Linked DNA regions of Aminobacter aminovorans. The protein of the gene in region 1 binds, or shares a complex with, the protein of each later gene. Links are inferred from orthologs where the notes say so. Each region holds a gene or a part of one and is shown in the gene's direction. Other genes may lie near its edges. The genes, in order: nusB and rpsJ.

Region 1 (8,816 bases):
GCGCTATGGCGAAGACAGTTTTGCCGAATGGATAAGGGAAATCTGATGTTTACCGGGATCGTCACCGACGTGGCCACAGTCGCGTCCGCAGCCCAGCTCGACCAGGGCGTCCGCCTGCGCATCGACACCGCCTATGATCCGAAGAGCATCGACATCGGTGCATCGATTTCCTGCGCCGGCGTCTGCCTGACCGTGGTGACGCTGCCCGAGGCGACATCTAATGCCCGCTGGTTCGAGGTCGAGGCATGGGAAGAGGCGCTGCGCCTGACCACGGCGAGCAGCTGGAAGGCCGGGCAGAAGCTCAATCTCGAGCGGGCGCTGAAGATCGGCGACGAACTCGGCGGCCACATCGTTTCAGGTCACGTCGACGGCATGGCCGAGATCGTCTCGCGCGAGGACGAAGGCGAGGCGGTACGCTTCCGCCTCGAGGCGCCCCGCGATCTGGCCAGGTTCATCGCGCCAAAGGGCTCGGTTGCGCTCGACGGCACGTCGCTGACCGTCAACAAGGTCGAGGGCACCCGCTTCGATGTGCTGCTGATCCATCACTCGCTGCAGGTGACGACCTGGGGCGAGCGCAAGGTTGGCGACCGCGTCAATCTCGAGATCGACACCATGGCTCGCTACGCTGCGCGCCTTGCCGAGGCGGCCAGGGAAGGGCTCTGAGGCGACGCAAGGCGGCTTCTCGCTGGACAGCGGTTTCCTGCCACAGTGCTTAACACTTCGCTTGCGAACTCACCCGGTTCGGCCTAAGTCAGCCGCTCCTGCCGGAGATTTTACATGGCCAACGACAAGAAACTGAAGCTCCTCATCATCGAGGCGCGCTTCTACGACGACCTTTCGGACGCGCTGCTGGACGGCGCCAAGGCCGCGCTGGATGCTGCGGGTGCAGCTTACGACGTCGTGACCGTTCCAGGAGCGCTCGAAATCCCGGCCGTCATTTCGTTCGCGCTCGATGCAGCCGACGACGAAGGCACGCAGTATGACGGCTATGTCGCGCTCGGCACCGTCATCCGCGGCGAGACCTATCACTTCGATATCGTCGCCAACGAATCCTGCCGCGCAATCATGGATCTGTCGGTCGCGGAATCGATCGCGGTTGGCAACGGCATTCTGACTGTCGAAAACGACGATCAGGCTTGGGCGCGTGCGCGTCGTACCGAAGGTGACAAGGGTGGCTTTGCCGCCCGCGCCGCCCTCTCTATGATCGCCATACGCGAAAAACTCGGAGCAGCCCGCTCGTGACGTCTTCCGAAGATAACGGCCAGCCGCCCGTCCGCCACGCCAACAAGCGCGGCGCCGCCCGTCTGGCCGCCGTGCAGGCGCTCTATCAGATGGATGTGGCCGGCAGCGGCCTGCTCGAAATCACCGCCGAATACGAGGCGTTTCGCCTTGGCAAGGAAGTCGACGGCGCACTCTACCGCGAGGCAGATGCCCAGTGGTTCCGCGCCATTCTTGCCGGCGTCGTCGAAAACCAGAAGGTCGTCGATCCGGTCATCCGCCAGTCGCTGACCGAGGACTGGCCATTGTCGCGTCTCGACTCGACTTTGCGCGCCATCCTGCGCGCCGGCGTCTACGAGTTGATGAAGCGCCAGGACGTGCCGGTTGCGGTGATCGTGTCGGAATATGTCGACATCGCCAAGGCATTCTACGCCGAGGACGAGCCCAAGCTGGTTAACGCGGTACTGGATCGTGTCTCGCGCAAGCTGCGCGGTGAAGGCAAGGGCAAGGACGCATTATGATAGGTGGCGAACGCGAAGCGCGGCGAACAGCATATATTCTCGCCGCATCGCAAGCCATCATCGGTTCTGCCGCCCCGATAGCACTGTCCATCGGCGGACTCGCCGGTTTCTATCTGCTTGATACAGACAAGTCGCTGGCTACCGCGCCTGTCACCGGCTTCAGCGTCGGCATGGCGCTTGGCGCGTTGCCGGCGGCTGCGATCATTCGCGGACTTGGCCAGCGCGGCGGCTTCATGTTCGGCACGGCCGTCACCGCTGCCGGTGGCGCCGTTGCGACTCTCGCCTTGTTCCGCTCCGAATTCTGGCTGTTCGCCTTCGGCCTGCTGGTCATCGGCATCGGCAATGCGTTCGTGCAGCAGTTCCGTTTTGCCGCCGCCGACAACGCGCCGCCTGAATTCAAGGCAAATGCCATTTCGTTCGTCCTGGCCGGCGGCATCATTACCGCCATTTTGGGGCCGCAGATCGTCATCTTCACCCGCGAACTGTTTGCGCCGATCATGTTCGCCGGCTCCTTTGCCGCGATCATCGGGCTTTCGGCCGTCGGCGCCGTCATCCTGGCGTTCCTGCGCGTCAAGCCGAGCGCCGGCACCGCTGCCGCCGTCGACCAGTCGGATGTGCGCCCGTTGATGGAGATCGTCTCCCAGCCGCGATTTGCGGCCGCCCTGATCTGCGGTGTCGGCACCTACACGCTGATGAGCTTCGTCATGACCGGCGCGCCGCTGGCGATGGTCGGCTGCGGCTTCTCGCCCGACGAAGCGACCCTTGGCATTTCCTGGCACGTCATGGCGATGTTCGGCCCAAGCTTCTTCACCGGCCGGCTGATCCAGCGCTTCGGCGCCGAACGCATCGTGGCGCTCGGCCTGCTGCTCCTGATATTTTGTGCCGTCGTTGCCCTTTCAGGCATCGCACTATGGCAATTCTGGACCGCGCTGATCCTGCTCGGTCTTGGCTGGAATTTCGGCTTCATCGGCTCGACCGCGATCGTCGCCGATACCTATCGTCCGTCGGAGAAGGGTAAGGTCCAGGGCTTCCACGATTTCGTCCTGTTCGGTGCCGTCGCTTTCTCCTCGCTGATGTCGGGCGCGGTCTACAACGCCTATGGCTGGGAAATGCTCAACTGGATCGTCTTCCCGGTTTGCGCGGTCAGCCTTGGAGCGCTGGCGACTCTTTCACTGACACGTCGGCGCCAAGCCACCTGACAGTACGTTGTCGGCAGCATTCGCCGCCGATTTCTTCGAAGCACAAAAAAATATTGCGCATGCCCCGCGCATTGTGAAACCGTATGCCCCGACGAACGTTAGGTCGCCATGCTCTTATGCGGCCACCGAATTCCGGGAATGAAAAGGGGCTTCACCATGCGTCACACCACGACAATCGCCGCAGCGTTCATCGCGCTCGGCCTCGCCACCGGCGCCGCGAGCGCGCAGGTGGTGGTGTCTTCCAAGATCGACACCGAAGGCGGCGTGCTCGGCAACATCATCAAGGCCGTGCTCGATGCCAACAACATCGCCACCACCGACCGCATCCAGCTCGGTGCGACGCCTGTCGTGCGCAAGGCGATCACAGCTGGCGAGATCGACATCTATCCCGAATATACCGGCAATGCCGGCTTCTTCTTTGAAAAGGCCGATGACCCGCTCTGGAAGGACGCCGCCAAGGGTTTTGAGACCGCCAAGAAGCTCGATTACGACGCCAACAAGATCGTCTGGCTGTCACCGTCGCCGGCCAACAACACCTGGGCGATCGCGCTGCGCAAGGATGTGGCGGAAACCAACAAGCTCGCCTCGCTCAGCGACTTTGGCAAATATGTCGCCGGCGGCGGCACCGTCGTGCTGGCCGCGTCGTCCGAATTCGTCAATTCGGCAGCAGCACTGCCGGCGTTCCAGACCACCTACGGTTTCACGCTCAAGCCCGAGCAACTGATCACGCTCTCCGGCGGTGATACCGCTGCCACCATCGGCGCTGCCGCCAACCAGACCAACGGCGCCAATGCCGCCATGGTCTATGGCACCGACGGCGGTATCGCGCCGTCCGGCCTCGTCGTCCTCGACGACGACAAGGGCGTGCAGCCGGTCTACCAGCCGGCGCCGATCATCCGCGAAGCCGTGCTCAAGGAGCACCCGCAAATCGAGTCCCTGCTCAAGCCGGTGTTCGAGAAGCTCGATCTCGTCACGCTGCAGGAGCTCAATGGCCGCGTTCAGGTCGGCGGTGAGCCGGCCAAGGCGGTCGCTGAAGATTTCCTGAAGAAGAATGGCTTTCTGAAGTAAGCTTCCCCGGCGCGCCTCGCATACAGCACTGTGCGTCCCTTCCGGACGCGCAGTGCTGCAATATCGAGAATCCGTGCATGGCCTTTTCCGAGAATCGATTCCGATTTTCGGGGTCATGCAAGAGGGCGCGCGCCGACGGAACCGGGGACGCATCGAAGTCGTGGGCATCAGGTTCGACAAGCTTGGCGTGGTGATCGCCGCGATCGCCTGTTATGGCGCCTTGATCGCGCCATTTGCCACTTTCCGCGCCAACCGCATCGTGGCGGGCGAACCTCGTTCCATCATCGAGGCGTTGCCGCAGCCATTGGCTATGGCTCTACTGGCCATTCTGGTAGCCGCGGGCCTCGTTGCCTTGTTCAAGACACCTCTCGTTGCCCGGCTTGGCGCCAGCGTCGTGGCGCTTGTCGCACTCGCGTTGCTCATCGGCGTCGCCGGCAGCCACCTGACCCCTGAAGGCAACACCTTCGCCCGTATCTCGCCGGCCTCCGGTTTCTGGGTCTTGATCTTTGCCTTCACCTTGTTGCTCGCCGATGTCCTGACCCGGCTGCAGTTGTCGCCGACCGGGCGTGTTTTCGTGCTTGCAGTGGCCGCCGCGGCAGTCTGGCTGCTGCTTGCCTCAGGGCAATGGGACAGTCTGTCGATCCTCAAGGAATACGCCAATCGCGCCGACAGTTTCTGGAACGAGGCGAGGCGTCATGTCGAACTCGCGCTTGGCTCGCTGGTTGGTGCCGTTCTTGTCGGTCTGCCGCTCGGCATCCTTTGCCATCGTGTCGAGGCGCTGCGGGCCGGCGTGCTCAACGTGCTCAACATCATCCAGACCATTCCGAGCATTGCGCTGTTCGGCATCCTGATCGCGCCGCTCGGCTGGGTCGCAGCCAATGTTCCCGGTGCCTCAGCGCTCGGCATCCGCGGCATCGGTGCTGCGCCGGCCTTCGTTGCACTGTTTCTCTATTCGCTGCTGCCGGTGGTCGCCAACACCGTCGTCGGCCTTGCCGGCGTGCCGCGTGCAGCCAACGACGCGGCGCGCGGCATGGGCATGACCGGCTGGCAGCGGCTGAGGAACGTCGAGTTCCCGCTTGCCTTTCCGGTCATACTGACCGGTATCCGCATCGTCCTGGTCCAGAACATCGGCCTTGCCACCATTGCCGCGCTGATCGGCGGCGGCGGCTTCGGCGTCTTCGTCTTCCAGGGTGTCGGCCAGACGGCGATGGACCTCGTCCTGCTCGGTGCTGTGCCGACGGTGGCGCTGGCCTTTGCCGCCGCCATTATTCTCGACGCGGTGGTCGAAACCATCGCGACCCGCAAATCCACTGAAGTGGCTGCTGCATGATCGAAATCGAACACATCACCAAGCGTTATGGCGAGACAACGGTGGTCGACGACGTCTCGATGGTCATCGAGCCGCGCACGGTCACCGTGATCGTCGGCACCTCCGGTTCAGGCAAGACGACGCTGCTGCGCATGATCAACCGCCTGGTCGAGCCGACCTCCGGTACGATCAAGCTCGACGGTACGGACAACCGCTCGGTGCCTGGCCACCAGCTTCGCCGCAGCATCGGCTACGCCATCCAGGGCAATGGCCTGTTTCCGCACCGCACGGTGGCGCAGAACATCGCCACCGTGCCCGCGCTGCTCGGCTGGGATGCCGCCCGCATCAAGGCCCGGGTCGACGAGCTGCTGTCGTTGCTGCAGCTCGATCCCGCAGCCTTTGGGCCGCGCTATCCGCATGAGCTGTCGGGCGGCCAGCAGCAGCGCGTCGGCGTCGCCCGCGCGCTCGCCGCCGAACCCAACGTGCTGTTGATGGACGAGCCGTTCGGCGCGCTCGACCCGATCATCCGCACCAAGGCGCAGGAAGACCTGCTGGCGATCCAGAAACGCTTTGGCACCACCATAATCCTCGTTACCCACGACATGGAGGAAGCGGTCCATCTCGGCGACCGCATCGCCGTCATGGATGCCGGCCGTCTGATCCAGTATGCGACACCTGCCGAGATTCTTGCGCGACCCGCCAGCGACTTCGTCGAGACGTTGATCGGTGCCTCCGACCGTCCGTTCAAGCTTCTGTCGCTTGGCTCGGTCGCTGATGCGGTCGAGCCCGGCCAGGCTGCGGGCGAGGGGATACGCGCTGAGGCAAGCCAGCGCGACGCGCTGGCCGAATTGTTGTGGTCGGGCCGCGCCGCCATGCCGGTAATCGCCGAGAATGGCGCTGCCCTTGGCCGCGTGACGGTCGAAAGCCTGCTGAAACGTGCCGCGAGGCCGCAATGAAGGCCTGGATTCCGCTCCTGCTGCGCCTTTGCCTGCTGGCGCTGCTGGTTGCGTTCCTGACCAATCCGCTGTGGTTCGAGCCGCTGCTCAAGCCGCTCACCCAGAATGGCGCGCCGGCGGTCTACAACCAGGGCAGCCTGCTGTCGCTGGCGCTGCTGCATCTGCGCACCGTCGCGATTGCCACCGCGGCGGCGATTGTGGTTGCGGTCGCGCTCGCAATCCTGGTTACCCGACCTGTCGGCGCCGAGTTCCTGCCCCTGTCGCGCAGCCTGGTGAATATCGGCCAGACCTTCCCGCCGGTCGCTGTGCTGGCGCTTGCCGTTCCCGCCGTCGGTTTTGGCGAGAAGCCGACGCTGATCGCGCTGTTTCTCTACGGCCTGCTGCCGATCTTCGAAAACACGCTGACCGGCCTTACCACCACGCCGGCCAACATCGTCGAGGCGGCCCGAGGTGCCGGCATGACCGGTTGGCAACGCTTGCTCAAGGTCGAGCTGCCGCTCAGCGTGCCGGTCATGCTCGCCGGCATCCGGTTATCGGTTGTCATCAGTCTCGCCACCGCCACCATCGGCTCCACCGTTGCCGCCAAGACGCTCGGCGAGGTCATCATCGCCGGGCTGCAATCAAACAACCTGGCCTTCGTCCTGCAAGGCGGCCTGATCGTCGCGGCCCTTGCCGTTCTGATCTACGACGCGCTGTCGGCACTGGAGCGCATGGCGGCAAGGCGCATGGGGCAGGTGGCGCAGGCAGCCTAGTGCTACCGGCCACGGACGGGATAATCGAGCGTGATCTCAAGCCGGTGACCGGTTGTGCCGACGATCCACCGGCGGCGCAGCACCGCGAAATCATGGCCGGTGCCACCTGAGTGCACGGTGACCACATCGCCCGTCTGGCATTCGGGCGAAAGCGCCAGCGCCTTGAGCACGACGTCCAGGCCGGTCTTGCTGGCATGGATCCTGGCTGAACCTGTCAGTGTGACTTCGACCTTCTCAGCTGTTGCGCCGCTGCCGAGACTCGGTGATTGATCTGGCTGATGCCCCGGTCTGTCATTTGAAGGAGTTTTTGCCATGGTTTGGCGTCTCTCTAAGATCGTGATGTGTCTTTGTCTCGCAGCTTTCGCCTTTCTTGTGGCGTTCGGCAACATCACCGACTACGGCTCCAATTTCGCCTTCGTCCAGCATGTGCTGAGCATGGACACCACCTTCCCGGGCAATGCGTTGATGTATCGCTCGATCACCAGTCCGACACTGTGGACCGTCGGCTACTGGCTGATCATTTTCGGCGAGGGGCTCACCTGCGTGCTGTTCCTGATCGCCGCGCTGCAACTCTGGCAGGCGCGCAAGGGGTCAGGCAGGCAGTTCGACGACGCCAAGGGTTTTGTCGTCATCGGTGCCACAATGGGCTTCCTTGTCTGGTTCCTCGGCTTCATGGTCGTCGGCGGCGAATGGTTCGCCATGTGGCAGTCAAGCACATGGAACGGCCAGGAGGCCGCCTTCAAATTCTACATGACCATGTTGGCAGTGCTGATCTTCGTCAATCAGCCGGATCGCGATCTGGCCTGATCCCCCGAAAATCGGAATCGTTTTTTTGCAAAGCACGATGCGCAAATCTTGCCAGTTAAAGCGTGTTTTGTGCGTCCTGCCGGATGCACGGCGCGCTAAAACTGGACTGTCTGCAATAACGGGGCGGCGAAAGCCGAGAAACACCTTTTCGATATCTTGACGTGCGCTGCCCTGTTTCGGATTGTTCGCCAGGGGCCGGAAACCGCGTAATGGCTGCCGGTCTCGTTCACTAGCCCGGGGAGGGGAATTCCGGGCACAATCAGGGAAGAGAATTGGCAATGACAATGCTTTACGTCGTCATCGCCTGCGGCCTGCTATCTGTCCTTTACGCCATATGGGCGACTCAGTCGGTCCTCGCGGCCGACCAGGGCAATGCGCGCATGCAGGAAATCTCCGCCGCCATCCGAGAAGGTGCGCAGGCATATCTGGCGCGCCAATACACAACAATCGCCATCGTCGGCGTCGTCGTGTTCCTGCTCGCATGGTGGCTGCTTTCCGCGACCGCGGCGATCGGCTTTTTGATTGGTGCAGTGCTTTCGGGGGCAGCCGGCTTCATCGGCATGCATGTTTCGGTCCGGGCCAATGTGCGGACTGCACAGGCCGCCTCCAACAGCCTGGCCGCCGGCCTCGACATCGCCTTCAAGTCGGGTGCGATCACCGGCATGCTGGTTGCGGGCCTCGCCTTGCTTGGCGTTTCCGTCTACTACCTCGTTCTGACCGGACCGATGGGTCACGCGCCCGCCGACCGCATCGTCATCGATTCGCTGGTGGCGCTTGGCTTTGGTGCTTCCCTGATCTCGATTTTCGCCCGTCTCGGCGGCGGCATCTTCACCAAGGGTGCGGATGTCGGCGGCGATCTCGTCGGCAAGGTTGAAGCCGGCATCCCCGAGGATGATCCGCGCAACCCCGCCACCATCGCCGACAACGTCGGCGACAATGTCGGCGACTGCGCCGGCATGGCGGCCGACCTTTTCGAAACCTATGCC
Region 2 (8,250 bases), 430 kb from region 1 along the record:
CCTTGAAGTGCATCAGCCCTGAGAGGAGTGCCCGATGACCGACGTCCCCTCCGACGCGAAAGGACAGGGGGTATCGGTAGAGCCGAGCCTCCATCGCGTGATGGGCCCATGGCTGCTGCTGCTTTTCATCGTCGGCGATATATTGGGTACCGGCATCTATGCGTTGACCGGCCAGGTAGCCAAGCAGGTCGGCGGCGTGGTCTGGCTGCCGTTCCTCGTCGCCTTCATCGTCGCCGTCATCACGGCCTTCAGCTATCTCGAACTGGTCACCAAATATCCAAAGGCGGCGGGTGCGGCTCTTTATGCCCACAAGGCCTTCGGCATCCATTTCATCACCTTCATCGTGGCTTTCGCCGTGATGTGCTCGGGCATCACCTCGGCGTCGACGGCGTCGCGCGCCTTTGCCGCCAATCTTTCAGGAGCTTTCGATCTCGGACTTACCGGCACATATGGCATCACGCTCATCGGCCTGGTGTTCATGGCGATTGTCGCAGCTGTGAATTTCCGCGGCGTCGGCGAAAGCGTCAAGGCCAATGTGGTGTTGACCTGCGTCGAGTTCACTGGCCTGATGATCATCATCGTGATCGGCCTCTGGGCGATCGGCGCGGGCGAGGGCGATGTCTCGCGCATCACCCAGTTCCATTCGGCACCCGACCGCAGCGCCTTCTGGTCGGTGATCGCGGCGACCACGCTGGCCTTCTTCGCCATGGTCGGCTTCGAGGATTCGGTCAACATGGCCGAGGAGTGCAAGGATCCGACGCGCATTTTTCCGAAGGTTCTGCTGACCGGCTTGCTGATCACCGGCGTGATCTACGTTCTCGTGTCGATCTCGGCGATCACCCTGGTGCCGCCGGAACAGTTGGGCGAGGGCGAGACGCCGCTGCTCAAGGTCGTCCAGGCCGGCGCGCCGAACTTCCCGGTCGAAATCTTCGGCTTCATCACCATGTTCGCCGTCGCCAACAGCGCGCTCATCAACATGCTGATGGCGAGCCGGCTTGTCTATGGCATGAGCCGCGAACACGTGTTGCCGGAACTGCTCGGCAAGGTTCATGCTTCGCGCCGCACGCCCTATATCGCGATCGGCTTCACCACCTTGCTCGCCTTCGCGCTGATTACCTTTGTCGGCGAGGTTCCGGCACTCGGCGGCACGACGGCGCTGCTCTTGCTGTGCGTCTTCACCGTGGTCAACATAGCCGTGCTGGTGCTGCGCAAGGACACGGTCGGGCACGACCATTTCCGTACGCCGACGCTGTTGCCGATCCTGGGGGCGGTGGCTTGCGCCTTCTTCGCCGGTCCCTGGACCGGGCGCGATCCCGTTCAATACAAGATCGCCGGTATCCTGATCGGCATCGGCGTGGTGTTGTGGTTCGTCACCGTGCTGGTCAATCGCGCCACCGGCCAGAAGCCCGCCCAACCTGAAATGGCCGACATCGGCGGGGCAGGGCCGGTCAATTGACCGCTCTCTATATAGAGGTGAGATGTGCCGCGGTCAGAACGGCTCGTTGAAGGTGACGATCGAGACCTCGCCTTCGAGCGCGCCCTGATAGGCGGAGATGTGCGGCTCGTCGTCGGGTTCGCCCTGCATGTCGCCGATCTGGTCGAGTTCGGCTTCGGCGTAACCTTCCTTGGCCAGCGCGTCGAGCGCCGAGCGCACGGCGCTGTCGTCGTCGGGCGCAACCAGCATGATGTGCACGCCCTCCGGCTTGCCACCCTTCTTGCGCCAGACTCGGCCGGTGATGATCGTCACGGGCCGTTCGTCGTTGTCGTTCATGGTGATTCCCTGGAATTAGATTCGTTTGCGGGGGATTCGGCCCCGGTTTCCCCGATTTTCGCACGAAGGCGGGGTGCAAGACAGGACAAACAGCCTTATAAATTGGCTTCGAACCCATGCTGCAGCGCAATATAGTTGCTGCAACCCCGCCAAGCCGCCCGAAGCCCCGGTTTCGTTAAGGTTTTTAAGGGGACGGGCTTGACGGTAGGCGGTCATGCGAGTAGATACCGCCTCGTCTGAGCCGATGTGAGGTTGGCTTTTCCGAAGCGACGTGCTTTGGAGTTCACCTCAAACAGGGTTCGTTTTTTACGAGCGAGAAGACATTTCCGGCGTGCATGAAGCGGATTCGCTTCCTCTGCCTTTGTTCGGGCAAGACCGTAAAACGCGGTTTGGGGCCCGAATTCGCGTATGGATTTTGCGCTTGAAGCCGCCCCGAACGGGCTTGAGACACGGAATTGAGAGACAAGAGGGTTTAATGCCTACCGTCAACCAGCTGATCCGCAAGCCGCGCATTGCGCCGGTGAAGCGCAACAAGGTTCCGGCCATGCAGGCCAACCCGCAGAAGCGGGGCGTTTGCACGCGCGTCTATACGACGACGCCGAAGAAGCCGAACTCGGCTCTGCGTAAGGTCGCAAAGATTCGCCTGACCAACGGCTTTGAAGTGATCGGCTACATCCCCGGCGAAGGCCATAACCTTCAGGAGCACTCCGTGGTCATGATCCGCGGCGGCCGCGTGAAGGACCTTCCGGGTGTGCGCTATCACATCATCCGCGGCGTGCTCGACACGCAGGGCGTGAAGAACCGCAAGCAGCGCCGTTCGAAGTACGGTGCGAAGCGTCCGAAGTAATTCGGGTTCTGCAATTTAGGCGCTGCGCGAGGTTCTCCGCGTAATAGAGCGTCGGCCAAGTTTGAGAGACAAGAACCATGTCACGTCGTCACAGTGCAGATAAGCGCGAAATCAACCCGGATCCCAAGTTCGGCGATCTGGTTGTCACCAAGTTCATGAATGCCGTCATGTATGACGGCAAGAAGTCGATCGCCGAAACGATCGTCTACGGTGCGCTTGATCAGGTTCAGGCCAAGACCAAGCAGGAGCCGGTCACCGTCTTCCATCAGGCGCTCGACAATGTCGCGCCGCACGTGGAAGTGCGTTCGCGTCGCGTTGGCGGCGCCACCTACCAGGTTCCGGTCGATGTGCGCCCCGAGCGCCGTCAGGCTCTCGCCATTCGCTGGCTGATTACTGCCGCCCGCAACCGTAACGAGACCACCATGGTCGACCGCCTCTCGGGCGAGCTGATGGATGCGGCTAACAACCGCGGCACCGCTGTCAAGAAGCGTGAAGACACCCACAAGATGGCGGAAGCCAACCGCGCCTTCGCGCACTACCGCTGGTAATAGCGCGACCGAACGACTGAGAGGCACCTCCCATGGCCCGCGAATACAAGATCGAAGACTACCGCAATTTCGGTATCATGGCGCATATCGACGCCGGCAAGACCACGACCACCGAGCGCATCCTTTATTACACGGGCAAGTCGCACAAGATCGGCGAAGTCCATGACGGCGCTGCCACCATGGATTGGATGGAGCAGGAGCAGGAACGCGGCATCACGATCACGTCCGCTGCGACCACGACTTTCTGGAAGGGCCGTGACGGCCAGCAGCGCCGCTTCAACATCATCGACACCCCCGGCCACGTCGACTTCACCATTGAAGTCGAGCGTTCGCTGCGCGTTCTCGACGGCGCAATCGCGCTGCTCGATGCCAACGCTGGTGTCGAACCGCAGACCGAGACCGTGTGGCGCCAGGCGGACAAGTATCATGTCCCGCGCATGATCTTCTGCAACAAGATGGACAAGATTGGCGCCGACTTCTATCGCTCGTACGACATGATCAAGTCGCGCCTCGGCGCCACTGCCGTTGCCGTCCAGCTGCCGATCGGCGCTGAATCGGAGTTCAAGGGCGTCGTCGATCTGATCGAGATGAACGCGCTGGTTTGGCGCGACGAGAGCCTGGGCGCTGCCTGGGACGTCGTTGAGATCCCGGACGACCTGAAGGAAAAGGCCGCCGAGTTCCGCGACAAGATGATCGAGTCCGCCGTCGAAATGGACGAGACGGCTCTTGAGAACTACCTTGAAGGCAAGATGCCTTCGAACGACGAACTGCGCGCGCTGATCCGCAAGGGCACCATCGCCGTCAAGTTCTTCCCGATGTTCTGTGGCTCGGCCTTCAAGAACAAGGGCGTGCAGCCGCTTCTCGACGGCGTCGTCGAGTTCCTGCCGTCGCCGCTCGACGTTCCTGCGATCAAGGGCATCGATGCCAAGACCGAAGCTGAGATCGAGCGCCACGCCGACGACAGCGAGCCGCTGTCGATGCTGGCCTTCAAGATCATGAACGATCCCTTCGTCGGTTCGCTGACCTTCTGCCGCATCTACTCGGGCAAGGTGGTCAAGGGCGCTTCGCTCGAAAACACCGTCAAGGGCAAGAAAGAGCGCCTCGGTCGTATGCTGCAGATGCACTCGAACTCGCGCTCCGACATCGAAGAGGCTTTCGCTGGCGACATCGTCGCTCTGGCCGGCCTCAAGGAAACGACCACCGGCGACACGCTCTGCGATCCGCTGCACCCGGTCATCCTCGAGCGCATGGAATTCCCCGAGCCGGTCATCCAGATCGCCATCGAGCCGAAGACCAAGGGCGACCAGGAAAAGATGGGCCTCGCGCTCAACCGCCTGGCTGCTGAAGATCCTTCGTTCCGCGTCAAGTCGGATGAAGAGTCGGGTCAGACCATCATCTCCGGCATGGGCGAGTTGCACCTCGACATCATCGTCGATCGCATGCGTCGCGAGTTCAAGGTCGAGGCTAATGTCGGCGCTCCGCAGGTTGCGTATCGCGAGACGATCACCCGCACCCACGAGCAGGACTACACCCACAAGAAGCAGTCGGGTGGTACCGGCCAGTTCGCTCGCGTCAAGCTGGTGTTCGAGCCGAACCCCGAGGGCGAAGATTTCGTCTTCGAATCGAAGATCGTCGGCGGTGCTGTTCCGAAGGAATACATTCCGGGTGTCGACAAGGGCCTCCGCAGCGTTCTTTCGTCGGGTCCTTTCGCAGGCTTCCCAATGATCGGCGTCAAGGCGACGCTCATCGACGGCGCTTACCACGATGTCGACTCCTCGGTGCTGGCCTTCGAAATCGCCGGTCGCGCCGCCCTTCGCGAAGCCGCTCCGAAGCTGGGTGTTCAGCTGCTCGAGCCGATCATGAAGGTCGAAGTCGTGACGCCGGAAGACTATGTCGGCAACGTCATTGGCGACTTGAACAGCCGTCGTGGCCAGATCCAAGGCCAGGAAAGCCGCGGCATTGCCGTCGTCGTCAACGCGATGGTGCCGCTGGCCAACATGTTCAAGTACGTGGATAGCTTGCGCTCGATGTCACAGGGCCGCGCCCAGTACACGATGCAGTTCGACCACTACGAGGCGGTTCCGACCGCGGTCGCTCAGGAAGTTCAAAAGAAATACGCGTAATTCCAACGAATTGCAGCGTTTTATTAATTCAACGCCCTTATCGGGCTAGCAAGAATGGAGACCTCACATGGCAAAAGGTAAATTCGAGCGTAATAAGCCTCATGTGAACATCGGCACGATTGGTCACGTTGACCACGGCAAGACGTCGCTGACGGCGGCGATCACGAAGTATTTCGGCGAGTTCAAGGCCTACGACCAGATCGACGCAGCGCCTGAAGAGAAGGCCCGCGGCATCACCATTTCGACGGCGCACGTCGAATATGAGACGCCTGCTCGTCACTACGCCCACGTCGACTGCCCCGGCCACGCCGACTACGTCAAGAACATGATCACCGGTGCTGCCCAGATGGACGGCGCGATCCTGGTCGTGTCGGCTGCCGACGGCCCGATGCCGCAGACCCGCGAGCACATTCTGCTCGCCCGTCAGGTTGGCGTTCCGGCCCTGGTGGTGTTCCTGAACAAGGTCGACCTGGTCGACGACGCCGAGCTGCTCGAACTGGTCGAGCTCGAAGTTCGCGAGCTGCTGTCGAAGTACGAGTATCCGGGCGACGACATTCCGATGATCAAGGGTTCGGCTGTTGCTGCGCTCAACGATTCGGACAAGAAGATCGGCGAAGACGCGATCCGCGAGCTGATGGCTGCCGTCGACGCCTACATCCCGACGCCTGAGCGTCCGATCGACCGTCCGTTCCTGATGCCGATCGAAGACGTGTTCTCGATCTCGGGTCGCGGCACTGTGGTCACCGGTCGCGTCGAGCGCGGCATCGTCAAGGTTGGCGAAGAAGTCGAGATCGTCGGCATCAAGGCAACCTCGAAGACGACGGTTACCGGCGTTGAAATGTTCCGCAAGCTGCTCGATCAGGGCCAGGCTGGCGACAACATCGGCGCGCTGATCCGCGGCGTTGGCCGTGAAGACGTCGAGCGCGGCCAGGTGCTGTGCAAGCCGGGTTCGGTGAAGCCGCACAAGAAGTTCGTGGCTGAAGCCTACATCCTGACCAAGGAAGAGGGTGGCCGTCACACGCCGTTCTTCACCAACTACCGTCCGCAGTTCTACTTCCGCACGACCGACGTGACCGGCATCGTGTCGCTGCCGGAAGGCACCGAGATGGTCATGCCCGGCGACAACATCACCGTCGACGTCGAGCTGATCGTGCCGATCGCCATGGAAGAGAAGCTCCGCTTCGCTATCCGTGAAGGTGGCCGTACCGTCGGCGCCGGCATCGTCGCTTCGATCAAAGAATAATCCGAATTAACGATCTGTCGCGGGCGGGAATACGCCCGCGCCGCGCCAGAACAAGGAAGTGACCATGAACGGACAGAATATCCGCATCCGCCTCAAGGCGTTTGACCACCGGGTTCTCGACGCTTCGACGCGTGAGATCGTGTCGACCGCGAAGCGCACCGGCGCCAATGTTCGCGGCCCGATCCCGCTGCCGACGCGGATCGAGAAGTTCACGGTGAACCGCTCGCCGCACGTCGACAAGAAGAGCCGCGAGCAGTTCGAAATGCGCACGCACAAGCGTCTGCTGGACATCGTCGATCCGACCCCGCAGACCGTCGATGCTCTGATGAAGCTCGACCTCGCAGCAGGTGTCGACGTCGAAATCAAGCTCTAAGAGCTAACATGAGCCGCGCGAGCAGATCCAAACGGCTCCTCTGAAGGAAAACGAACCGATGCGTTCAGGTGTAATTGCACAGAAGGTGGGAATGACCCGCGTCTATAATGACGCTGGCGAACACGTTCCCGTCACCGTTCTCCGCATGGAGAACTGCCAGGTCGTGGCACAGCTGACTAAAGAGAAGAATGGCTATACTGCCGTTCAGCTCGGCGTTGGCCTGGCCAAGGTCAAGAATACGACGAAGGCGTTGCGCGGTCACTTCGCTGCCGCTTCCGTCGAGCCGAAGTCGAAGGTTGCCGAGTTCCGCGTCTCCGCCGACAACATGCTTGATGTTGGCGCTGAGATTACCGTTGAGCATTTCGTAGCCGGCCAGAAGGTCGACGTGACGGGCACGACGATCGGCAAGGGCTTCCAGGGCGTTATCAAGCGGCACCACTTCGGTGGCGGTCGTGCAACCCACGGTAACTCGGTCTCGCACCGTACGCACGGTTCGACTGGTCAGCGCCAGGATCCGGGCAAGGTGTTCAAGGGCAAGAAGATGGCCGGCCACATGGGCGACGTTCGCGTCACCACCCAGAACGTGGAAGTCGTCTCGACCGACACCGATCGCGGTCTCATCCTGATCCGCGGTGCGGTTCCGGGTTCGAAGGGTGCATGGATCCTGGTTCGCGACGCCGCAAAGGTTGCGCTTCCTGAGAACGCGCCGAAGCCGGCCGCGATCCGCGCTGCCAGCAACAAGGCTGCGGCCAATGAGGGAGCGGAATAATGGACCTCAAGATTACAACCCTCGCAGGCAAAGATGCCGGCAAGGTTGAGCTCTCGGAAGAGATCTTCGGCCTGGACCCGCGCGAAGACGTTCTCCAGCGCGTCGTGCGCTGGCAGCTCGCCAAGAAGCAGCAGGGCACGCACAAGGCCAAAGGTCGCGCGGAAATCGCACGCACCGGCGCCAAGATGTACAAGCAGAAGGGTACGGGCCGCGCTCGTCACCATTCGGCACGCGCTCCGCAGTTCCGCGGCGGCGGCAAGGCCCACGGCCCGGTCGTTCGCAGCCACGAGCATGACCTTCCCAAGAAGGTCCGCGCTCTCGGCCTGAAGCACGCACTCTCGGCCAAGGCCAAGGCATCGAACCTGATCATCGTCGACGAGCTGACGCTCGCCGAGGGCAAGACCAAGGCGCTGCTCGCGAATTTCGCGACGCTGGGCCTGACCAACGCCCTGGTGATCGGTGGCGCCGAGCTTGACGTCAACTTCAAGCGCGCAGCGACCAACATCCCGAACATCGATGTCCTGCCGATCCAGGGCATCAACGTTTACGACATTCTGCGCCGCGGCACGCTGGTCC

Evidence for each region.
Region 2: the proteins of nusB (region 1) and rpsJ are in contact, whole or in part, in a solved structure (PDB 3D3B), measured with the Escherichia coli proteins. The link is inferred for Aminobacter aminovorans from one-to-one orthologs.

Annotation. Positions count from the first base shown.
Region 1 is NZ_UFSM01000001.1:3,745,939-3,754,754, reverse strand. The notes cover bases 1-2,988. They hold nusB (transcription antitermination factor NusB), read left to right. Parts: upstream 1-1,238; coding sequence 1,239-1,739; downstream 1,740-2,988. Other genes in these bases: DY201_RS18560 (MFS transporter), read left to right, coding at 1,736-2,938; ribH (6,7-dimethyl-8-ribityllumazine synthase), read left to right, coding at 778-1,242; DY201_RS18575 (riboflavin synthase), read left to right, coding at 46-663; ribD (bifunctional diaminohydroxyphosphoribosylaminopyrimidine deaminase/5-amino-6-(5-phosphoribosylamino)uracil reductase RibD), read left to right, coding at 1-46. Outside these bases: glycine betaine ABC transporter substrate-binding protein OsmF, read left to right, coding at 3,095-4,006; DY201_RS18550 (ABC transporter permease), read left to right, coding at 4,122-5,336; DY201_RS18545 (ABC transporter ATP-binding protein), read left to right, coding at 5,333-6,271; DY201_RS18540 (ABC transporter permease), read left to right, coding at 6,268-7,023; DY201_RS18535 (hypothetical protein), read right to left, coding at 7,026-7,337; DY201_RS18530 (DUF2165 family protein), read left to right, coding at 7,336-7,830; DY201_RS18525 (sodium-translocating pyrophosphatase), read left to right, coding at 8,109-8,816. UniProt on the Escherichia coli protein: Part of the processive rRNA transcription and antitermination complex (rrnTAC). The complex forms an RNA-chaperone ring around the RNA exit tunnel of RNA polymerase (RNAP).
Region 2 is NZ_UFSM01000001.1:3,316,834-3,325,083, reverse strand. What follows is about bases 5,261-8,250. They hold rpsJ (30S ribosomal protein S10), read left to right. Parts: upstream 5,261-6,596; coding sequence 6,597-6,905; downstream 6,906-8,250. Other genes in these bases: rplD (50S ribosomal protein L4), read left to right, coding at 7,674-8,250; rplC (50S ribosomal protein L3), read left to right, coding at 6,964-7,674; tuf (elongation factor Tu), read left to right, coding at 5,357-6,532; fusA (elongation factor G), read left to right, coding at 5,261-5,289. In the rest of the region: DY201_RS16390 (APC family permease), read left to right, coding at 35-1,456; DY201_RS16385 (transcriptional regulator), read right to left, coding at 1,490-1,771; rpsL (30S ribosomal protein S12), read left to right, coding at 2,247-2,618; rpsG (30S ribosomal protein S7), read left to right, coding at 2,696-3,166; more of fusA, read left to right, coding at 3,199-5,260. UniProt on the Escherichia coli protein: Involved in the binding of tRNA to the ribosomes. Part of the processive rRNA transcription and antitermination complex (rrnTAC). The complex forms an RNA-chaperone ring around the RNA exit tunnel of RNA polymerase (RNAP).